DNA from 2 places in the Sporosarcina sp. FSL K6-5500 genome. Region 2 is predicted to be linked to the other one. Evidence: a T-box and tRNA genes for the amino acid it is inferred to sense, from the RefSeq annotation. Region 2 holds a T-box; the other holds one or more tRNA genes.
What was found. A T-box is a leader RNA that pairs with one kind of tRNA and senses whether it is charged. The one in region 2 lies ahead of thrS (threonine--tRNA ligase), so its partner is inferred to be a tRNA-Thr.

Region 1: it has a tRNA-Thr gene. The T-box ahead of thrS (threonine--tRNA ligase) is inferred to sense a tRNA for this amino acid. The anticodon was not compared.

What each region holds. Positions count from the first base shown of each region.
Region 1 covers NZ_JBBOTP010000001.1:2,413,499-2,425,455, reverse strand. The annotation lists gene MKX62_RS11485 (disulfide oxidoreductase) at 1-328, shown strand, start outside; gene MKX62_RS11480 (thioredoxin family protein) at 330-809, shown strand; gene MKX62_RS11475 (RluA family pseudouridine synthase) at 925-1,776, shown strand; gene MKX62_RS11470 (methyl-accepting chemotaxis protein) at 1,899-2,834, opposite strand; gene MKX62_RS11465 (aldo/keto reductase) at 2,971-3,795, opposite strand; gene MKX62_RS11460 (NCS2 family permease) at 3,952-5,253, shown strand; gene MKX62_RS11455 (hypothetical protein) at 5,302-5,595, opposite strand; gene trmL (tRNA (uridine(34)/cytosine(34)/5-carboxymethylaminomethyluridine(34)-2'-O)-methyltransferase TrmL) at 5,921-6,394, opposite strand; gene queG (tRNA epoxyqueuosine(34) reductase QueG) at 6,509-7,648, opposite strand; gene MKX62_RS11440 (B3/B4 domain-containing protein) at 7,705-8,397, shown strand; gene MKX62_RS11435 (hypothetical protein) at 8,427-8,942, shown strand; gene MKX62_RS11430 (SRPBCC family protein) at 9,276-9,728, opposite strand; tRNA gene MKX62_RS11425 (tRNA-Leu) at 9,907-9,987, opposite strand; tRNA gene MKX62_RS11420 (tRNA-Cys) at 10,029-10,102, opposite strand; tRNA gene MKX62_RS11415 (tRNA-Gly) at 10,111-10,185, opposite strand; tRNA gene MKX62_RS11410 (tRNA-Gln) at 10,190-10,261, opposite strand; tRNA gene MKX62_RS11405 (tRNA-His) at 10,272-10,347, opposite strand; tRNA gene MKX62_RS11400 (tRNA-His) at 10,382-10,457, opposite strand; tRNA gene MKX62_RS11395 (tRNA-His) at 10,494-10,569, opposite strand; tRNA gene MKX62_RS11390 (tRNA-Trp) at 10,597-10,670, opposite strand; tRNA gene MKX62_RS11385 (tRNA-Tyr) at 10,676-10,760, opposite strand; tRNA gene MKX62_RS11380 (tRNA-Thr) at 10,774-10,849, opposite strand; tRNA gene MKX62_RS11375 (tRNA-Phe) at 10,863-10,938, opposite strand; tRNA gene MKX62_RS11370 (tRNA-Asp) at 10,998-11,073, opposite strand; tRNA gene MKX62_RS11365 (tRNA-Met) at 11,077-11,151, opposite strand; tRNA gene MKX62_RS11360 (tRNA-Met) at 11,233-11,307, opposite strand; tRNA gene MKX62_RS11355 (tRNA-Val) at 11,376-11,451, opposite strand; tRNA gene MKX62_RS11350 (tRNA-Glu) at 11,617-11,691, opposite strand; tRNA gene MKX62_RS11345 (tRNA-Ser) at 11,715-11,806, opposite strand; tRNA gene MKX62_RS11340 (tRNA-Asn) at 11,811-11,885, opposite strand; rRNA gene rrf (5S ribosomal RNA) at 11,930-11,957, opposite strand, start outside.
Region 2 covers NZ_JBBOTP010000001.1:4,119,335-4,131,291, reverse strand. The annotation lists gene glnA (type I glutamate--ammonia ligase) at 1-496, shown strand, start outside; gene asnB (asparagine synthase (glutamine-hydrolyzing)) at 560-2,410, shown strand; gene MKX62_RS24490 (GNAT family N-acetyltransferase) at 2,647-2,922, shown strand; T-box leader at 3,332-3,556, shown strand; gene thrS (threonine--tRNA ligase) at 3,783-5,702, shown strand; gene MKX62_RS19670 (NUDIX hydrolase) at 6,226-6,690, shown strand; gene msrA (peptide-methionine (S)-S-oxide reductase MsrA) at 6,908-7,438, opposite strand; gene MKX62_RS19660 (YjcZ family sporulation protein) at 7,604-7,702, opposite strand; gene MKX62_RS19655 (LCP family protein) at 7,959-8,918, shown strand; gene MKX62_RS19650 (AI-2E family transporter) at 8,945-10,150, shown strand; gene MKX62_RS19645 (sporulation protein) at 10,154-10,537, shown strand; gene MKX62_RS19640 (MarR family winged helix-turn-helix transcriptional regulator) at 10,683-11,093, shown strand; gene MKX62_RS19635 (hypothetical protein) at 11,935-11,957, shown strand, end outside.

The DNA of each region.
Region 1 (11,957 bases), 1.7 Mb from region 2:
GCCCTGTACGCTCTGTTGGTACCAGCGGATTCTGATGTATCCAATCGTACTCATTTCAGGTGTCGCCCTGTTCCAAAAAAACGCACGAATTGCCTTGACTCTAGCTGTTTTCTCGATTGTTGGTGGAAGTATCTCCCTCTATCATTATGGAATTCAAAAGCTGACTTTTTTGGGCAATAGTGCACCTACTTGTGGAAACGTGTCTTGTACAGGACAATACATCAACTATCTCGGATTCATCACCATTCCATTCTTGGCGCTTTTGGCATTTTTAATCATCTTTATTACAAGCCTTTTCATGATGAAATGGCAGAAGGAGTCGAAGTAACTTGAAAAAATTATTAATCATTGGCGGTGCTATTGTCGCGGTCTTCATCCTCATTGTCGTATTATCGAACAAAGCGGACCAAGCAAAAATGAAAGACAATCCATATGGAACGGATAATCTTGAAAAACCAACAATCGATTTGATCGGCAATGAAAACTACAGCAACATCGTCTTGCCAGATACTCTGTTCAAAAAAATCGAGGCCGGTGAATCAGTAACGGCCTATTATTTCCACCCTGAATGTCAATTTTGCATGGAAATGACACCTGTTTTGATGCCAATTGCAAAAGAGTTGGATGTCAACGTACTGCAATATAACATGATGGAATTTGGTGATAAAGCCGGAATGGATACAGACTATAAAATTGAACGTTGGCCAGCCCTCGTCCACTACAAAGATGGTAAAGAAGTCGGACGTATGCTCGGTGCACAACCCGAGGAAAATATCCGTGCATTTTTCAATGAATTCGAAGGCAAATAATATGGAACGAAGTCTAAGTTCGCTGCGTCCTGCGGCAACTAGGAGGGATGAAGTACAATCCCTCACGCTTCATGACCTACATCCTGTAGGCCCACGACTGGAAGGAATGATTTAAATGGCTTTATTTCATTATAAAACACAAGAAGACAATATGACGGTTGAATACTTGCTCAAAGATAAATGGCAAGGCGGTAAAAAGACGGTCCACCTTATGCGTATGGCCAAGAGTGTACTAGATTCGAACGGCGAACCCGTAGACGACTGGCGCTTACCTCTCGCGAAAGGTACAGAATTGGTGTTTACTTTCCCTGATGCAGCTTCCACGTATATTGCTGATGAACAAGTTGAACTTACCGTACTTTTTGAAGACGAGCATATCCTGGCAGCTGTTAAACCTGCTGGTATGACAACACATCCCGATGGTCCAAGGGACAAAGGTACACTGATGAATGCTGTCATGGCATATGTTAAAAACAATGGCGGGGATTATGCCGAGCATATCCATCGTCTTGATAAAGGAACTTCCGGTGTTGTTCTCGTTGCGAAGCATCCAATTGCGAAGGCACTCTTCGACCGTATGATTGAGAATAATGACATCTCACGGAAATACACTGCAGAAGTTGACGGTTACTTGAAACGACCTAAAGGTTCCATTAGACTTCCGATTGGAAAAGACCGCCATCATCCAGCCAAACGAATTGTTTCAATGTCTGGACAAGCCGCTGTTACAAACTTCCGGCTTATTGAACGTAAAGAAGAGACGTCCATCGTAGAAGCTGATCTTGAAACAGGTCGGACACACCAAATCCGCGTACATTTATCACATATTGGATACCCAGTTACAGGCGATACACTATATGACGGCAGTGAAACGGAAGACGGTCATTATCGGTTAACTGCAACTGCGTTATCGTTCATCCATCCATTTACAGAAGAACAGACGCTTATTGAAATGAAAAATATCTAAAAAATGCCATGGAGAGTATTTCTCCATGGCATTTTTTTAATAAATTGCACTTAGTTTGTGACATCCTCAGAACGCGGCATTTTTAGTCTAGGTACTCCTAAGTTCGCTCCTACTGAATCAAATTAAAACGCTAGTTGACGGATTCCATTCTCAAGACGCTCATCAACTTCTTTTGCATCTTCAATATGTTCCACAATTAGATTATGTGCTTGTGAGAATAAACTTTTCGCACCGTGAAGTTCATGTTTCACTTCTTCGGACAGTTTTTTCTGTTCTTCAATCATTTCTTGAATAGCACCAATGTCACCTTGGCTTACCTCAATCGTGCTTAGGATGCTTTCAATTTTTAATGCAGTTGCCAAACTTACTTCGACTCCTTTTTCAACGAGCTCAGCACTTTTCCTTGTAGCGGCAAGCGCTTGCTCGATTTCATTGCGAAGTGAAGAAGTTAATGTTTGGATGTTTGCCGTACTATCCGACGTGCTTTCTGCAAGTTTCCTTACTTCTTGGGCAACGACCGCGAACCCTTTTCCGGATTCTCCAGCCCGTGCCGCCTCGATTGACGCATTCAATGCAAGCAAATTTGTCTGCGCTGCAATATCTTCAATGACGCCGACAATTGACTGTATCTCAACTGATCTAGCGCTTAAGTTCGTCATGTTCTGTTCGGAAGCTTGAATTTGGATTCCCAAATCTTTGATTACATCGGCTGTCGCCTTTACCTCTTTCGTTCCTTCTGATGCTTCTTTAACCATGCTATGAGATTGTTCTTCAAGTGAACGACCTTTTTCAAACAAGTCCTGTGACTTTTCCGAAGTTCTTTCGCTTAGTTCACCTACGTTTTCAAACCTTGTCTCAATCTGACTAACTGCTTCACCTAATACGTTATGTTGCGCGTTTACTTTTTCATGCTGATTAACAGCAGCATTCAGCTCGCTTTTTAAGTCAGTTAAACGTCCTTGATCCTGTTGTTCTTTATCTGAATACGCCAACTTCAAACGGTCAATTTCTAGTTGAAGACGATCATCCTCGATACCCTTTTTCTTGCTTCTGAACATGGTAATCAATTCCTCCTACACCCTTTTTTTTATCATACCATAAAATACCTCATTTTGAATGTAGTATTTGTGCTAAAAGTTGCAATACTATGAATAGCATTAAGACTTATGACACATATCAGGCACGCTAATGAAATTAGTATGAATCCGGATTGGTTCCCGTCCGCTCATCGCGATTAAGTGCGTTAATCGATGCCATTTCTTCAGATGACAGTTCAAAATCGGCAACTTCATTATTTTCACTTATACGTTCAGGTGTCACCGACTTTGGAATAACGATGAGATTATTTTGCAAATGCCATCTGATAATAACTTGCGCAGGTGTTTTACCGTACTGTTCGCCGATAGTAAGAAGCGTTGGTTCTGCAAGTAGCTTCCCACGTGCAAGCGGTGACCAAGACGTCACAGCAATTCCATTCTCTTCGCAAAACGCACGGAGCGGTTCCTGTGTTAGATACGGATGGAGTTCAATCTGGTTCACCATTGGCGCAACATTTGCTTTTACAAGGATTTTTTCAAGATGATGGGCATGATGATTGGAGACACCTGTTGTACGGATCAGTTTTTCGTCATACAACCGTTCAATCGCTTTATAAGTGTCGACATATTTTTCTGACACAGGCCAATGTGTCAAATATAGATCCAAATAATCTAAGCCTAGTTTCTTCAATGAAGTCTCGAATGCGCGGAGTGTCCCGTCATAGCCCTGATCAGTATTCCATACCTTCGATGTGATGAACAGCTCTTCCCTTGGAACACCAGAGTGACGGATCGCTTCCCCCGTTTCCCTTTCATTCTCATAGATTGCCGCTGTGTCAATTGCGCGATATCCTGTTTCTAGTGCGTATGTAATTGCTTCGACAGTCTGACCCGGATCCGTCATCTTATAGACGCCAAGTCCTAATTGTGGCATTTTCACACCATTTGCTAGCTCAAGTGTTCCGTTGAATCGTTTTGTCATTTGAATTTCCCCTTTCGAAACTTATTCTTTAATTGTACAAGCGGCATTCGAATATTACGAATTACCTGATTGCATTTCAGAGTTGAATTTTAACGTAAAAACGAATATTATTGTAAATGTACTTCATTTCGTTCGTATTCTGAAAGGAGATTTACATTGTTTCATTTAAAAAAACATAATACCACTGTGAAAACGGAAGTATTGGCAGGAATGACAACTTTTTTGACAATGGCCTATATTGTCATCGTCAATCCGATTATTCTCGCTGACGCCGGCGTACCATTCGAGCAAGTATTCATTGCGACAATTATCGCTGCGGTTATCGGTACACTTTGGATGGCACTTTTCGCCAATTATCCAATTGCAATTGCACCAGGAATGGGATTGAATGCTTATTTTACATCGGTTGTTCTCGCATCTGATGGTCAACTCGACTACATGACTGCTTTTTCTGCAGTATTCATAGCTGGATTAATATTTGTTCTGTTGTCCTTGACTTCTTTCCGTGAAAAATTAATTGAATCAATTCCTGAGAGTCTGAAGCTCGGGATTACAGCTGGGATAGGGTTATTCATCGCCTTTATCGGCTTGCGTCTTTCTGGACTCGTCGCTCCACATGAGGCGAACCTTGTTAAGCTTGGCGACCTTACGTCTCCGCCCGTTCTACTCGCTTTGTTCGGCCTTCTCGTGACGGTTATTCTTATGACTTTGAATATCTATGGTTCGATTTTCATTGGAATGGTTCTAACCGGAATTGTCGCAGTCTTTACGGGTCAGCTCAAATTTGAAGGTGCCTTATGGAAAATGCCTAAATTGCCGGAAGGGATTCTTGTTTGGAATCCGATTACTGCATTCGGTGACGTCATTTCACATGGTTTGTATGGGGTGGTTTTTGCCTTTCTCATCGTTACCTTGTTCGATACCACCGGCACGATGATTGGCGTTGCAAAACAGGCTGGCCTTATGAAAGGCAATAAGCTGCCACGTGCACGTCATGCATTACTTGCAGATTCTGTTGCAACAACATTCGGATCGATGTTCGGTACGAGCCCAACAACGGCGTACATCGAATCTTCATCTGGTGTTGCAGTAGGTGGCCGGACAGGATTGACATCACTGACTGTCTCTATCCTCTTCCTTGTCGCGGCATTTTTCGGTCCACTCGTCAGTACATTGTCTGGTGTATCTGCAATCACAGCTCCTGCTTTGATTATCGTCGGAAGCTTGATGATTGGTGCAGTGAAAGATATTGATTGGGATTCATTCGATGAAGCATTCCCAGCCTTCCTCGTTATTCTAACAATGCCACTCACTTCGAGCATTGCGACAGGAATCGCTCTTGGTTTCATCACATACCCGCTATTGAAAGTTGTGAAAGGGAAAGGAAAACAAGTTCCTATCCTGTTATATATTTTCGCGGTACTGTTCACCTATCAGCTGCTCTATTTACCACATTAAAAAATACCCTTCCGTTAGTATTCGGAAGGGTATTTTTTACATATTGATTTAGCGTCTAGAAGTGATAGCCGACATTACGAGCGCTCCTGCAGTTAGTAGGTGCATGAACCAGCCAATGAACGGAATAGCACTCACTATGCTCGTTACGAGACCTAGGATGGGTGCTGCCTTACCCTGCATGTCCCGAATTGAAAGCAGTAACGTAATTGCATGTAAAACGAACATGACACCCAGCACTGAATATCCGGAGCTTATAACAAAAACTCCTCCAATGATTGGAATTGCAAGAAAACCTTCTGCAATTGCCGTGATCCATTTCATTCCTGTCGAGTAATTTTTCATACTATATTCTACCTCCATATTATTTAAATCGTTATGTTATATACGGACAAGCCGACAAAAAGTTTCATTTTTCTTGGCTCTGTCACAATTTTTCCTGACGGTCGTTTCAATTCCATTTAAAATAGGGTATACTTAACGAAGCTACTAATGAATTTACAGGAGGTACCTATCATGACAGTAATTCTAATTATAGGTGTTTGCTTTGCATTCCTATCTGCAATTTTCACAGGCGGATACGATGATAAACCGGGCAAGGTTAAGATACCTGGCCTAAAAAAATAACAATAAGTAAAACGGGACATGCCTTCAGGCTGCCCCGTTTTTTTTATACCAATCCTGGATAAGATTGTTGCCTAAGCGCTTCATATATAAGTATCGCCGCCGTGTTCGATAAATTAAGCGACCGAATGTTGTCGTTCATCGGGATTCGTAGACACCGTTCTTTATTCTCCTCTAAAATTTCTTCAGGAAGTCCGCTCGTCTCTTTACCGAAGACGAAAAATATATCTGTTGCACCATCAGAATAATCGAATGCAGTATGAGTCCTTTCACCGTGTTTTGTCAAAAAGTAAAAAACAGCATCGGGATTCGCCGCGAATAGCTCACGAATTCCTTCATGATATGTAATATCGACGTGCTCCCAGTAATCGAGCCCCGCACGTTTCAACATTTTGTCGTCCGTCGAAAACCCAAGCGGTTTCACAAGATGAAGTTTCGCTCCTGTTCCTGCGCATGTCCTTGCAATATTCCCTGTGTTTGCAGGGATTTGTGGTTCAAATAACGCTACGTGTATGGCCATCTCAGTGATTCCTCCAATTAAACTTTTTTACTATAGATACGTTGAAATATAGAACCCCATTGATTTTTTTCTGCTCCCCCTTGTAAGAAGCCTTCGTTTAGTTTATATAGGCATTCATTTCTTCAGTATATAAGTATCCGCTGCCTTTTCTAATTCAGCACGCACTTCCGGATCTTCCTCTTTCGATAATGCTTCCTTAATCGCTACATATCCTTCTTCCAAACCAATTCGACCAAGTGCCCATGCAATCGTACCACGAATGACGGGTCTCGGATCGTTCTCTAACATACTGATCAATTCTGGTACCGCAGACTCCTCCTTGAAATGTGCGAGTGCAATAATTGCATTTCGCTGAATCGGATTTTTTCCGCGCCAAGATCCTGATACATGTCCAAATTTCTCTTTAAATTCTCGATTCGACAGCCTAAGCACTGGTTGAAGAAGCGGCTTCGCCAGTTCAGGGTCTGCTTGGAATGCTTGCTGATGCAAATTATGCTTTCCTTTATTTTTCGGACATACCGTTTGACATGTATCACACCCGTATATCCGATTACCAAACTCCGCACGAAATTCTTCCGGAATTGGCTTTTTCGACTGTGTAAGGAAAGCAATACAACGCTGCGCATTTAATTGGCCTCCCTGAATCAATGCACCAGTTGGACATACGTCAAGACAAAGTGTGCAATCCCCACATTCATCTTCCATTGGAACGTCCGGCGCAAAAGGGATATTGGTAATCATTTCACCCAGGTACACATACGAACCGAATTCCGGCGTAATTATTGAACAGTTTTTTGCCGACCAGCCAATCCCCGCCCGTTCTGCAACAGCGCGGTCTGCAAGCTCACCCGTATCTACCATCGAGCGAACCTTTGCTTTAGGTGCATGTTCTAGTATAAATTCCTCAAGCAGTCTCAGCTTTTCACGAAGGACTGTATGATAATCTGTTCCCCATGATGCACGGCAAAAAATACCCCGGCGCTCGCCTTTTTTTCCTCTCGGAGAATCTGCCATTTTGGATGGATAAGCTACAGCAATTGCAATAATGCTTTCTGCTTGATCAAGCAAAAGAGCAGGTTCTGTCCGTTTATCTAAATCCTTTTCTTCAAAACCCGACTGATAGCCTAGTTCTTGCTGCCGCTTCAAGCGGTTTTTCAACTCACGAAATGGTGCAGCTGTTGTAAAACCAATTTTGTCGATGCCGATTGACTCCGCATAGTCCCTCACTGACTGTTGCAACTGAACAGCATTCACACTGTATCGCCTCCACTATGCTACTATTGAATTAAACTATATAAAGGGTGAAGTCATTGATTATTGAAATGGATATGAAGCTTTTAGGTGCCGTACCCGGATTAAAATTGGGCATTAATCATTATACCAAAATTACAGTGTCAGAATCGCCTCAAATGCTAAAAGGAAAATTGCAATTATTCCAAGAGCAACTTTTCTTTGAGCTGGAGAACAAGTCCGTCCCCGAATTCCCTGGCATTAAAGAATGGCGTACTGTGTGGAAAGCACTTGGCGCAGACTCTAATCGATACCGTCATTCTACAGAAGCACTTATGCGCCGGATTAAGAAGCAAAACTACATCGATCCATTCCACAATGCTGTCGACTTGAATAACTTCTTTTCCTTGCAGCACGAAATTCCAGTAGGCATCTATGACCTCGAAAAAATTGTCGGCGATATAATCGTTACTTCAGGGACAGAAGAGGATGGATATGATGGATTGAATGGTCGTTTTAATTCATTACAAAACATTCTACTGTTAAAAGATGATTATAGCCCATTCGGTAGTCCATATGTCGATTCTATACGCAGCGCTGTAACAGAAGATACGACAGACGCGTTACATATCTTCTTCCTACGCCCGTCCATGGATGCTACTGAAGCGTTTGAACTGACAACAGCATGTGGGAACATGTTTACTAGTCTTAGTGGTGGAGATGTTCGTTCATATGTTTTGCACGAGGGACAAACTTCCATTATAGTTGACTGACAATGTTTCTAAATGGGGGGAATGAACAAGTGAGCAACATAACACTCGCTGAAGCTGTAAAATTAAAAAGTGTTTTAACAAAACGAATTCATGAGCTTGAAGATGAAATGAGACGCGTAGCCTTTACGAATGTAGAAAAAGGCAACACCCCTGATCAAGGACCACGTAGCCTTAAAATCGTAGAAACAGAATTGGATGAAGTCCGTTTAGATAGTCGAGTGCTCGACCGTCTCATGTATCGTGCCAATATCGATAATGAAATCGAGTTCCAAGGGCAACAACTTGCGATTGTCGAAGCGATTGAACTTGCCATACAATTGCGTGCAAAAGCCCGCTTTTACAAAGAACTCTCTATGGCAGAAAAAGAAGAGATTCAATACGGCTACTCTGAAGGTACGGTCGTATACCGTGTTGCTTTATTCGTTCCTGAGGATTATCGGGTGAAATCATTGCAAGCAGAAAAGGATGCACATAAGTTATCTAATTCTATTAATGCAAAAAACTATTCGATTGTCTTGAAATTTGATGATACGAAGTACTTTTAATGCCCTTGGAAAGGTGAGACTCCTCTCCAGGGCATAGAGTAGGGATCAATCCAATTTAAATTGCAGGCAAACCAATAACCTGTCACCATTTACTTTGTGACCAATCCCCAATGACCAACCAAGGCAATTGCAATGGACAACCCAAACTAGTGTCATCGGATCCCCTCTATGAAAATCGCTCCTTACGCTTCGGCGGTAAGGAGCGATTTTGTTTACTACCCATTTTTGAACCGCTGTGTTTTCTCACCATCTATTAGTAACGTCCAGGTTCCACTCTCTAGAAAACTTGTGCCACCAAGTTTATCAAGTCGACTTTTCCTGATGAAATGCATCTTACTCATTTTCTGCAATATGCTTCAGAGCTCTTGCTCGACTCACAATAAAGTTTCTCATATAGCTTTCCAAAAACAACTTATCCGCAATAACACCAATCACTCCACAGGGTGATCTATATTGAAATCTGTCAATCATCAGAGTACCATTATCCTTCTCAATAAACTGATGAATATGGTGAAAAGAGTGGAATGCTCCTTTCACCATTATGTCTTCAAACATATACGGTCTATCCATCACCGTTACTTTGGCAGTTAGTCTTTGTCTTATACCGAAATGAACGGCCTCCCATGTAACAATATCCCCGGCCAGCAATAAACCTGTTGTCACCCCACCGACAGCCTTCTCTTTCGTCCCCTCTGTTGTACGGGTATGAATATCCACGTCTCGTGCAAGATCAAAGCAACGTTCTACCGAGGCTTGAATGAACTCCTGGTGTTCAATTAATGGCATAATGTTTCCCCTACTCTCTATTCTTTTATCTAAATATATATTGAAATAAAGAATTAAATTACATTGAATTCTTTAAAGTGCTAGGGGTAGCCAAAGCCCACGTTCGCTCAGTTAAGTCAACTTATATAGTAGAAATTAAACACAAAAAAACACAACCGAAGTTGTGTTTTTCATCTGATACCCGAGGCCGGACTTGAACCGGCACGCCTTACGGCATCGCATTTTGAGTGCGACGTGTCTGCCATTCCACCACTCGGGCATAACACTATTTAGTTTACGAACAACGATACATAAGAAAATTGGAGGCGGCAACCGGAATCGAACCGGTGGTAAGGGTGTTGCAGACCCATGCCTTACCGCTTGGCTATGCCGCCGTAGATGATGGAGCGGAAGACGGGATTCGAACCCGCGACCCCGACCTTGGCAAGGTCGTATTCTACCACTGAACTACTTCCGCGAAACTGGGGTAGCTGGATTCGAACCAACGAGTGACGGAGTCAAAGTCCGTTGCCTTACCGCTTGGCTATACCCCAAAAAGATAAATGGGGCGACTGAAGGGAATCGAACCCTCGAGTGTCGGAACCACAATCCGATGTGTTAACCACTTCACCACAATCGCCATGATATCTAGTTTGTTTTAATTGAATATAAAATGGGGCGACTGAAGGGAATCGAACCCTCGAATGTCGGAACCACAATCCGATGTGTTAACCACTTCACCACAATCGCCATGATATATAAGTTTGTTTTAATTGGATAGATAAATGGGGCGACTGAAGGGAATCGAACCCTCGAGTGTCGGAACCACAATCCGATGTGTTAACCACTTCACCACAATCGCCATAATATTAGATTATACTAAAAAAAATGGCAGGGGCAGTAGGAATCGAACCCACATCAAAGGTTTTGGAGACCTCTATTCTACCGTTAAACTATGCCCCTAAAACTGGTGGTGGGGGGCGGATTCGAACCGCCGAACCCGTAGGGAGCGGATTTACAGTCCGCCGCGTTTAGCCACTTCGCTACCCCACCATATAGGTGTAAATGGTGCCGGAGAAAGGACTTGAACCCTCAACCTACTGATTACAAGTCAGTTGCTCTACCAGTTGAGCTACTCCGGCACAAATATTAAAATGGTGGCTCAGGACGGAATCGAACCGCCGACACAAGGATTTTCAGTCCTTTGCTCTACCGACTGAGCTACTGAGCCACATATTTGGTTTACATTAAGATATTAGCTTATTCTAAACCTTATAAGAAAAATAAAAATGGCGGTCCCGACCGGGATCGAACCGGCGATCTCCTGCGTGACAGGCAGGCATGTTAACCGCTACACCACGGGACCATTTGGTTGCGGGGGCAGGATTTGAACCTGCGACCTTCGGGTTATGAGCCCGACGAGATACCACTTCTCCACCCCGCGACAACAATATAATGTATTCATTTGATAAAGAGCTAATCATTTACATGTCAGCTATATGATCTGCTGTATCATGATAAAATTTGGTTGCGGGGGCAGGATTTGAACCTGCGACCTTCGGGTTATGAGCCCGACGAGATACCACTTCTCCACCCCGCGACAATAGTATTTATATAATTAAATATATGTAAGTTTCTTTAAGCGGTGAATCTGCTTAAAAAACTTAATGGTGGAGGATGACGGGCTCGAACCGCCGACCCCCTGCTTGTAAGGCAGGTGCTCTCCCAGCTGAGCTAATCCTCCTGGGTAAAATTGCGATAAGCGGCGCATCTCTTTGTCAGCTTCATTCGCTCAGTCAGTCACGTACTAATGTACGCTCCTTCCTTCTCCCGATTTTAACGAGAGTGTGCTATGCTCGAATTACTGAATTAAAGTCTACGTGCTTAATGATGAATTTCTAAAAAGTTATGGTGACCCCTACGGGATTCGAACCCGTGATACCGCCGTGAAAGGGCGGTGTCTTAACCGCTTGACCAAGGGGCCTTAATTTATCATTTATATGAATCTGGCGGAGAGCAAGGGATTTGAACCCTTGAAACAGCGTTAGCCGCTTACATGATTTCCAATCATGCTCCTTCGGCCACTCGGACAGCTCTCCTAAATGGCTCCGCAGGTAGGACTCGAACCTACGACCGATCGGTTAACAGCCGATTGCTCTACCACTGAGCTACTGCGGAATAATATTAAGAACATACATTAAGTATCTTCTTTTGGACTAACAGACCAGCGACGTCCTACTCTCACAGGGG
Region 2 (11,957 bases):
ACATGCTCAGAGTTTTACTGCTATTACAAACCCTACTGTAAACTCCTACAAAAGGTTAGTTCCCGGGTATGAGGCGCCATGCTATGTGGCTTGGTCAGCAAGAAATAGAAGTGCACTTATTCGAATCCCCGCATCACGTGGAATGAGTACACGTGTAGAGGTTCGTAGTGTTGACCCTGCTGCAAATCCATATTTAGCCATGGCTGTCTTGTTAGCTGCGGGATTAGATGGCATTAAAAATAAATTAACACCTCCTGAAACAATTAACAAAAATATCTATGTGATGTCAAAAGAAGAGCGGGAAAAAACCGGAATCATTGATTTGCCGGCTACTTTAGCTGAGGCACTAAAAAAATTAAAAGCAGACAAAGTGATTACTCAAGCTATAGGCAGCCATTTGTTGGAACGGTTTATTGAAGCAAAAGAAATTGAATGGGATATGTATAGGACACAAGTACACCCATGGGAACGCGATCAATATCTGTCGCAATATTAATGAAGCGGTGGATAGTGAAAAAAAGCTAATATGTAAATTTCTAATGAGAAGGAGTGATTGCGAGTGTGTGGAATAACAGGATGGATTGATTGGCATCAAGATTTGACACAGCAAGTATTCATTGTGGAAAAGATGGCGAATTCATTGGCGAAGCGTGGTCCGGATGCTTCTAATGTATGGAGTTCGCGCCATCTGTTACTTGGTCATACCCGGCTTATAGTTGTCGATCCTGCCGGAGGTATACAGCCGATGTCAATAGAAAAAAACAACCATACTTTTACTATCGTATATAACGGAGAGCTTTATAATACAGAAGAAATTAGAAAGGAATTACTACAAAGAGGGTACTCTTTTCAGTCATATTCCGATACGGAAGTGTTACTGACGGCATATATCGAGTGGGGAGAAAATTGCGTAATGCATCTAAATGGAATTTTTGCATTTGCTGTTTGGGATCAACACCGAGAGCAGCTTTTTATGGCAAGAGACCGACTTGGTGTCAAACCTCTATTTTACCGTGAAGAAAACGGATCGCTCATATTTGGTTCAGAGATTAAAGCAATACTGGCACATCCAAAAGTGAAAAGTGAAGTGGACAGGGAGGGGTTTCAGGAAATATTTGGATTAGGTCCATCCCGGACTCCTGGTCATGGTGTCTTTCGGGGCATTAATGAACTTCGCCCAGCTCATGCATTAATTTACAATCGAAATGGACTGAAAAATTGGCGGTATTGGAATGTAGAAAGCAAAAAGCATCATCATACGTTAGATGAGACGGCTGAACAAGTAAAAATTCTTGTAAAGGATGCCGTTGAGCGCCAGTTAGTTGCTGATGTACCTGTTTGTACATTCTTATCTGGAGGAATTGATTCGAGTGCTATTAGTTCATTTGCTTCTGAATATTTTAAAAAAGAGGGACGTGGTACTCTTCATACGTACTCCATTGACTACGAGCACAACAATCAATATTTCAAAGCGAGTTCCTTTCAGCCTGATCAAGATGCACCATGGATAGAGAAAATGCAACAATATTTGGGGTCTATTCATCACTCGGCTATTATAAATAATGATCAGCTGGCAAATCTGTTGGAAGAAGCAGTGATGATGAGAGATTTACCTGGTATGGCAGACGTAGACTCATCATTGTTATGGTTTTGCGAACAGATGAAACAAGATTATACAGTTGCATTGTCTGGTGAGTGTGCGGATGAGATCTTCGGAGGATATCCATGGTTCTATAAAGAAGAACTGCTGCACGGAAAGGAGTTTCCGTGGATGCGGTCACAAACGGAAAGACAGCAGCTGTTGCTTCCACATTGGCAAAAGAAACTCGATTTGGAAGGCTATGTGAGGGATCGCTATAACGAAACGATTAGTGAAGTGCCTCTTCTAGGGGGAGAAACCCAAATAGAAGCACGGCACCGGGAAATGTCTTATTTAAATATGATTTGGTTTATGTCAACGCTTCTGGAGCGAAAAGATCGCATGAGTATGGGAGCAAGTTTAGAAGTACGGGTTCCATTCGCCGATCACCGAATTGTTGAATATGCCTGGAACATACCGTGGGAAATGAAAATGCTGAACGGCCAAGAGAAAGGAATATTACGAAAGGCTTTAGAAGGAGTACTTCCTAATGAAATTCTATACCGGAAAAAGAGTCCGTACCCTAAAACACATCATCAAACATATATGAAACTCGTAAAGACTAAGTTAAACAACATCCTAGATAATAAAACATCTCCCCTACTAGAACTTGTCTCAAAACAAAGAGTCAAGGACATCATCAATTCAGACGGATCCTCATTCAAAGTTCCTTGGTTCGGTCAGCTTATGACAGGCCCCCAACTCATCGCCCACCTATCCCAAATTAACATGTGGTTAGTAAACTACAACATAAACATCATTGATAACTAATCTCCTTCGTTCTTTATTGTTTTTAAGTGGCCGCAAGCAGCAAACGTTTTATGTCAGTGACTCCGCTCATTTATATAGCTTGCTTGACGTGTGAATAAAGTAACCCCACGGGAATTAGAATAATCCTTGGGGTTATTATTCCCATATTATTTCGTTCAAAAGGTTTTTTCGCTTACCTTAAGAAAGAGAGGAAACCCCTGAGAATATAACCACAAAATGAACATGGATTTCAGGATATATTCATAATTAATTACTCCTTTGACGTAGCTAATGAAATTATAAATACTGCTGAATTTAATTGTATGAATTTATTAAGTAATATAGAATTAACTTATCATTACAATGAAAAATATAGTGGCAAAGGTTTCGCAAGAGAAACAGCGCATTCTTACTTAAAAATTGCCAGAAATCATGTGGAAGTGCACGTGGTCACAGGATCTGGAAGTCCTGATAGTCAAAGGTCACTAAAGGTATTGGAAAAGGTCGGCTTTACTTTTTTAGGTATGAAATGATTTGAGGATACGGGCCAGGATGAACCTAACTATGAGTATCCTTTTTAACTAATCATCCATAAACTGTATTGGATGCAACCAAAAAAAGCTTGATAATCCATTTTCTTTGTTGTAGGATATTAACTAATTCGATTTCAATGAATTTTAACTATACTTGTAACAGCGATGATAAAGACATGAATTGTTTTGATGGTTTCCAGAGAGGGAAGTATTGCTGAAATCTTCCTAACTTAGAAAAACAATTTACCACTTTTGAGCTGCATGAAGCCGTCTATGCTACGTTACAGCACCATGAGCAAACGCCATTGTTGGATGGTGTTAGAAATTTGGGTGGAATCACGAGCAAACACACTCGTCCCTTTACTAGGGATGGGTGTGTTTATTTGTATAGAAATTTAACTGAATAACGATAAAAGCGATGACGAAGACATGAATTATTTTGATGGTTTCCAGAGAGGGAAGTATTGCTGAGAACTTCCTAACGCAGAAAATAATTTACCACTTTTGAGCTGTATTAGTGAAATGAAGTAACTAATTCCGTTAATGCTACGTTACAGCGCCATGAGTTAACACCATTGTTGGATGGTGTTAGAAATTTGGGTGGAATCACGGGTAAATCATACTCGTCCCTTTATTTGGGACGGGTATTTTTTTGTCTAGGAAATTATAAAATCTCGTACTATGGATAATTTGTAACTTAGAGATTTTACGTCTAGACTCCAGCGCCTAGCCCCTCGAGTCGCTTCTGTCATGTAGGTAAAGGCAAAGAACGCCTTTACCTACATGCCTTCCAGCGCTTATCATGGCTGAACAGGCGCTTAAGCTTTTGTTCTATAAAAAATTGGATGGGGTGTTTTAAGATGAATGACAAGCAAATTGAGATTCGATTTCCAGACGGTAGCCGAAAGAATTTTCCTCTAGGTATTACATTAGCGGATATTGCACAGTCCATTAGCTTAAGTTTGAGAAAGAATGTTGTAGCGGGAAAAGTGAATGATCAATTATATGATTTATCACAATGCATTATGGAGGATGCTGCGATTACACTTTTCACAAAGGAATCGATAGAAGGACTCGAAGTTCTAAGGCACACAACTGCACATGTGCTAGGGCAGGCGGTTAAAAGACTTTATGACGATTCGAAGTTAGGGATTGGACCCATAATTGAACACGGTTTTTACTATGACTTTCTATCGGATACAAGCGTCACTTCGAATGATTTAGTAATGATTGAAAAAAAGATGCAAGCTATTATCGAAGAAGATTTGAAAATTGAACGTATAGAAGTCACGTATGGAGAGGCAGAAGAACTATTTGAGAAGCGTGGCGAATTGTTTAAGTTAGAACTATTAAAAGACATACCAGCGGACGAGAAAATTTCCCTTTATAAACAAGGAGAATTTATAGACCTTTGCCGCGGACCACATTTACCGTCAACTGGATGGATAAAAGCATTCAAGTTAACGCAGGTGTCAGGTGCTTATTGGCGGGGAGATAGTGATAATCAAGTGATGCAACGTATCTATGGAATTTCCTTTTTGAAAAAGAAAGACTTAGAACAGCATTTGTATTTTTTGGAGGAAGCAGAAAAAAGGGATCATCGAAAACTTGGAAAGCAACTTGAATTATTCATGTTCTCTGAGGAAGCACCAGGCATGCCGTTCTATTTACCGAATGGGCAGATAATACGCACTGAGCTAGAGAACTTTTCACGTGCACTTCAGACGAAGGCGGGGTACGCAGAAGTCCGCACGCCTTTCATGATGAATCAACGTTTGTGGGAGCAATCGGGGCACTGGGATCATTACCATGAGAATATGTATTTTTCAGAAGTGGAAAACGCAAAATTTGCGATGAAGCCGATGAACTGTCCTGGCCATATGCTAATATTCAAAAATAGTCTTCATTCATACCGTGATTTACCAATACGTATGGCTGAATTCGGTCAAGTCCATCGCCATGAATTTAGTGGTGCTCTTAACGGACTATTAAGGGTTCGAACATTTTGCCAAGACGATGCGCATATTTTTGTGAGACATAATCAAATTAAAAGCGAAATAAAGCAAGTTATTCATCTGATTGATGAAGTTTATCGAACTTTTGGTTTTGAATATTCGATTGAACTTTCAACTAGGCCAGAACAATCACTAGGAAGTGATGAGATTTGGAATGATTCAGAAGAGGCTCTAAAGAATGTATTAGAGGATCTAGCGGTTACTTATCAATTAAATGAGGGGGATGGTGCATTTTACGGACCAAAAATTGACTTTCATATTAAAGATGCACTTGGACGCAGCCACCAATGCGGCACAATTCAACTCGATTTCCAAATGCCTGAAAAGTTTGACCTCACGTATATTGATGAAAACAACGAAAAAGTTCGGCCGGTGGTCATTCACCGTGCAATTTTTGGCTCAATCGATCGTTTTTTCGGCATACTGATTGAACATTTTGCAGGTGCTTTTCCAACATGGCTCGCTCCTAGGCAAGTACAAATTGTTCCTGTTTCAAGTGTACATTTGGATTACGCATTGTGTGTACAGTCCGTTTTAAGAAATGAAGGCATACGTGTTGAAATTGATCAGCGGAACGAAAAGTTAGGTTACAAGGTAAGAGAAGCCCAACTTCAGAAGGTTTCTTATACACTTATTCTTGGTGACAAAGAGGTTAGTGATGGAACGGTGAATGTTCGGGAATTTGGTAGTCAGAAAACGGAGTGTTTATCTATTGAAGGCTTTACTTTGCTAATTAAACAACAGATAGAGCAGCGTGTCCTTTAAGAATCTTAATTCTTCGAAATTGTGAGTAGTTGGAATTGACGGTATAATTGATTAAAAGAATATCTTTCCAATAAGAATAGGGGGATTTAATGGTCTATAGTAGAAGTTATACGTTCAAGACGTGAAATCACTAGTTTTCAGGAGAAAGAAATTCCTAAGGCATACTGTATCAAATCATAGACTCAGCTTTATGCACCTTGGAGGAATAATTTTCCTTATCGTGAATTTATCGTCATTGAAAAACGTGGGACAATTGACTGTTTGGAAAAAACGACACCCTTCATGAAATGGCTGTCTACTGCGCAAGTGGCGATTGTTATGACTGGGCGACCTGATATCAGTAAATAGTGGCTGCAAGATGCATCCATCGCGACAGCATTTACCTGGATTAGTCATTTCAGTTCTGAGTAGGCATAATTTGACGCATATGTTTACTTAATACTTATCTTTTCTTTCTGATACTATTACTATTATTTTATGTGAAATGAAAATAAGAATGCTTGACTTGAAGGGAATGAAATTCATGGATGTTGTGTTTAAAACTGAAAAAGCTGTATTTAATTATCGAGTAGCTGGAATTTGGATTGAAAATGGGCATGTTTTATTACATCGGGATGTAAATGAGTCGCAATGGTCGCTTCCTGGGGGAAGAGTTGAAATTGCGGAGGATTCGCAAAGCAGCCTTAAAAGGGAATTTCGTGAAGAATTGGGAATTGACGTGCATGTGGACCGAATGGCTTTGGTCATCGAGAATTTCTTTGAACATGGCGGGAGAGACTTTCATGAAATTGGCTTTTATTATGCGATAACATCAAAGGGGAATCCATCTTCATATAACGAAGCCCCTTTTCATGGCATTGAAGGCGAGCGATTAATATTTAAATGGACACCAATCAAAGAACTGAATGAATTCGCATTATACCCTGAATGTTTACGTGCCGTTTTAAAAGATATGACGCCGTATATCCAACATTTTGTAGTTAAATAATAGAAGTTTATCAATCTTAATTCTAGTAAAAATGATTATTCTTTTAGAACAGGAAAAACTAAATAATGAGTACTTTGATAAGCGCTCATTATTCAGTTTTTTACATATATGATGGGACTTAGCTTGGAAGTCCTGCTTTAATCCCAAAAATAAAGAATATCATAGAAATTGCTAGTAGTTTAACGAAATACATTGTCGGGCACTCCAGTTCTTACTGTTACGACCAGTGCCCTGCAATAAATTCATCCCGACCAGAAAGTGCGCGGTCTTCTTCGTAATGCTCTTGTTCTTTTGCGTGATAATCCTGGTGATAGTCTTCTGCACGGTAAAATGTTTCAGTGGGACGGATTGGTGTCACAATCGGTTTAGAGAATGTACCGCTTGCACCAAGTTTATCTTTAGACGTTTCGGCAATTTGACGCTGCTCATCTGTATAATAGAAGATAGCTGTTGAATATGAATGTCCGCGGTCTTGGAATTGTCCATCTGCATCGGTCGGGTCGATTTGCTGCCAAAATACATCCAGCAATTTATCATAGGAAAAAACGGATGGATTATATGTGATTTCGACGACCTCTAAATGACCAGAGTCGCCCTTTTTGACATCTTCATATGTAGGATTCACAACATGTCCTCCCATATAACCGGATACGACGTCGTGGATACCGTCCCACTCTTTAAATGGTTTCACCATACACCAAAAACAACCACCAGCAAATGTGGCTTTTTCAACTATTTCTTTAGTCATCGTTACCAACACCCTTTCATTGCATATAAGTAAATTGTATCATAATTAGAATAGTAGAAAATAGTTGTTTGCCTCTGTTTAGTACAATAGCAAAAAGAGCGCCTACTAAGCGCTCTTACAGTTGAGAGATGCTAATGAGCGGTTGAGATTGGATTATTTTTTATATTAATAGATGAAGCTTGCGCCAATGATTATCAATAGTATAAAAAGCACAACAAGCAAAGCAAACGAGCTACCTTCTCCACCACCATGTTCACGTCCCATATCTTACACCACCTTTCTTCACCAACATCTATGTAACATATGCAGGGATGTAATGGGGGGAGTGGGGAACTGTTGTAAATCGACCATTATAGAATAAATATTAATGGATATAACTACATTAACAGACCTAGATCCGCGCAAAAAATAGTTAAGGTTAACCTCAAGGGCCCATCGTGTTATAATTGAAATAATTAGACGCAACCAAGAGACTTCCTGTTCGTCCTAATGGAGATATCACTTTTTGGAGGAATCAATAATGGAAGAACATTATGAAGGGCCAGTACCGAAAAGAAGAAGAAAGAAAAAACTTCGCATCGGCAGGGTCATCTTTTTAATAGTCACACTCTGTTTTATCGGAGCTGGGTTGTATTCATATACTGAATACAATGCGGGGAAATCGTTGGCAAAAAACAATGGGATTGACCCGGGTCCGTTTAAAGGGGATGCTACAGATCCGAAGTATACATCCGTTGAAAATTACTTACTGCTCGGTGTGGACGATGATGGCAGTGGGAAATCGCGGACAGATACGATGATGGTGCTATCTTGGGATAAGGGTGCTGGGAAGATACGGGTGATTTCATTTATGCGTGATATTTATGCGGAGATTCCAGCATACAAGTCGTATAAGTTAAATACCGCCTATTATCTCGGCAAACTGCAGACTACGAAAGACACGATAACAGGGATGTTTGGTGTCCCTATTCATCACTATGCAATCGTTGATTTTGCTAACTTTGAATCGATTGTTGATATTGCGTTTCCAGGCGGAGTAGAGATTGATGTTAAAAAAGAAATGTCAGAAAAGATTGGCGTTACACTTATGCCAGGAAAAAAACAGTTGAACGGCAAGGAATTACTTGGCTATGCGCGTTTTCGTGCAGATGAAGAAGGTGATTTTGGTCGAGTTGCACGACAACAAGAAGTAATCTCTGCGATGAAGGACGAAGCGATGCGACCAGGAATGATTGCAAATGTGCCGAAGCTTGCAGGAGCGTTATCAGGTTTCATCAATACGGACTTAACGTCAAAAGACGAAATTTCACGTGCAATCTCCCTTATAATGAAAAAAGGTGCAGAAGTTGAAACGATGACTGTTCCAATAGAGGGATCCTATTCATTTAATTCGTATCCACACGCTGGATCTGTTATTGAAGTGGATAAAGTGAAAAATAAAGAGGCGATCTCAAAATTCCTTAATATGAAGTTGGATTAATAGCACAAACTTGACGAGAGTAGAGGATGCCCATGGAAGCTGATGAGAATAGAAATAAACCGATTTCGAATATAATTCGTTTTTTAGGTGGGCGTAGCACGTTGTTTGTTCTCATTTCACTATTATTGATTGGCTTAATCATACTTATTTTTAATCGGATTTCTTTCATTTTTTATCCGATTACTGTCTTTTTCTCGACGGTAGTATTGCCAGTCATTCTTGCAACAATTGCTTATTACTTACTAAGGCCCATCTTACGTTTATTAGAAAAAATCAAAATACCACGAATCTGGGGTATATTAATTCTATTCATCGGAGCCGTGGGTCTTATCACCTTGCTGGTCTTTATGGTATTTCCATTCTTGAAAATACAGTTTAATAACCTTGTCGAAGACTTCCCTACATATTTCAGCCAGATGGTGCTGAAAATCGATGAGTTTTTAAGAACATCGATTTTCGCTTCTTATTATGAAAGTTTGGATATTAACGTAAAAAATATCCTTGAATCTGGGCAAGGGGATATCGGAAAGTATTTCACGGATGCGGTCGGTGGAATTGCAAGTGGTCTTAGTTCTTTCATTTCTGCTTTAACTGGTTTTGTTCTTGCAATTATTACGGTGCCCTTTATTCTCTTCTATTTATTGAAAGATGGGGAGAAGCTGCCACGTTACTTTGTTCAGATGCTGCCTCCGCACATGCGTAATGACGCTAAAACCATTCTTCGCGATGCGGATCACCAAATTAGTTCTTATATCCAGGGGCAAATTCTTGTCGCGATTTGCATTGGTGTCATGGTTTCAATTGGGTTTCTTATCATCGGAATGAAATACGCGTTACTGCTCGGTGTCATTGCAATGTTTACAAGTGTCGTCCCGTACCTAGGACCGCTTATCGCAATTACTCCTGCAGTCATTATCGCTGTGGCATCGCCCTTCATGCTTATCAAGTTAGCAATCGTTTGGACAATTGTTCAACTCATCGAAGGGAAGTTTATTTCACCGCAAATTATGGGGAAATCATTGCATACACATCCGGTCACTATCATTTTTGTTTTACTCACTGCAGGATCGTTGTTCGGTGTGCCCGGTGTCGTTCTCGGAATCCCGGGATATGCACTCATTAAAGTTGGGGTAACACATTTATTTAAATTGTTCAAAATACGGTATAATAAACATGTAGCTGCTGAAGGCTTATATTATGAAGATCCGGATGGTCGAAGATTGGGGGAATAGAACATGGTAAGGCAGTTTTTATCAACGATTGAATATGGAGAAATGACCGTTAATACAAACGTCGATGGACCGAATGTCGCTTTTGGTGAAACACTTTCCGGCACGGTTTATATCGATGGGGATGCCAGTGATGAACTCGTCGATTTTATTGTGATTGAGTTGTTGAAACGGTCGGAAATTGATGAAGTGATTATTGCAAAACAATCTATTGAAATAATGAGTGACATCAAATCAAAAGAAACATGGATGATTTCGTTTGAAATGGTACCTGACGAGCGATGGGAGAGCGAATCGGAAACTCGAATCCAAACGCTTATTTTAAAGACCACTGTTCATCTGAAAAATGGAATTGATATCCAAGATGAAGGCGAAATTACATATACATGATATCCAACGCGTCCAACTATATGGACGCGTTTTTGCATTTCGCCAAAGCCACTCATATGCAAGGGATTGAATTTTCTATCAATACAGTTACTTATACTTTTCTTGCTGTATAATTGTAGAAAGAGTTGGTGGGGGGAATTCATTAATGGAAAAAATTATTCCTATTTTTCACTCGTTATCTAAAAGCATGCGTGGCATTCATAAGTCGAGCTGCAATGTGATTTCAATCGTTCAAAGTTCAATACTTTATGAGATTTCATTAATGAATAAACCGTCCATGCAAATGGTGGCTGAAGCTGTCGGTATGGACATCACGACGTTTTCCAGACAGATTGGTACGTTGGAGAAGAAAGAGCTGGTCGTCCGAACTCCTTATGAAGGAGACCGGAGAATATATTTATTGTCGTTAACTGGAAAGGGCAGTGACATGGTGGTGGCCATCAATGGAATCATTGCTTCCAAAATGGAGAATGCCTTGGCTTCTATGAATGATTTTGAACGTGAAACAGTCCTTCGCTCTATGCATGTATTGGAGGTAAAGCTGCGAGGGAACTAAGTAGTAATCAGGGATGAGGGGATTACTATGTGTGAAATTTGCATATTGCAAGTGATTAAATTGTCGATAAATTGCGGCATGTAAATAGATGAGGTAAATAATTTGCAAAATGCAAGTGAATAACTTCGCTTTTTTCGTGAGGGTAGGTTGGTTTTGCTAATTATTTGTAGAGTGCAACTATTCTTTATATGTATACGAGTTACTAACTACTTGGTGTTTACGTATTAAGAATAATTTATGGACAGGCCTTTTTAATAAGATTGATAAAGGAAAGGGTTCATACAGCTCTAGCCGTTCATTCATGGTCTTTTTATTAACGAAATGTGTTTAAGTGACGGTTTGAATAGCTGTCACCAAACACTATTATAAGGTTTTTATAGCTTTTGCTTTAAATCTCGCTTGCTGAATTTCGTAATAAGTTTGTGAAGAAAGAATTCGCGATTAATTTACCAGTAGTAAAAAAAGAGGGACTTCAAAAAGAATAGTAAGGGACAAATCAAGAACGTCTAATCGGGCGTTCTTTTTATTTACCCAAAATAAGGAGTGATGGAATGGCTGACGGAGACGTTAAAATGATCATCTAACGGGCATTAAGACTTTTTTAGCACAATGGTTAAAAAATGACATGACTGAAGCTTTAGAATCCGCTAATTCGGCTTATTACAAGTTCGATAAGGGGGTAAGACGATATTGTATGTTGAACGGCACAGTGACTGTAGGAGTCCACATTGTAGTAATGGTAGCTTTGTTGTGGCAAAACCTTCAATGGAAATACAGGAAATAGGCCGTTACCGAAAGGACGAGTAGTTCATAAAATAGTAGAAGGGAAAGAGGTGATTAAATGTTTGAAGTTTACGATGTAGT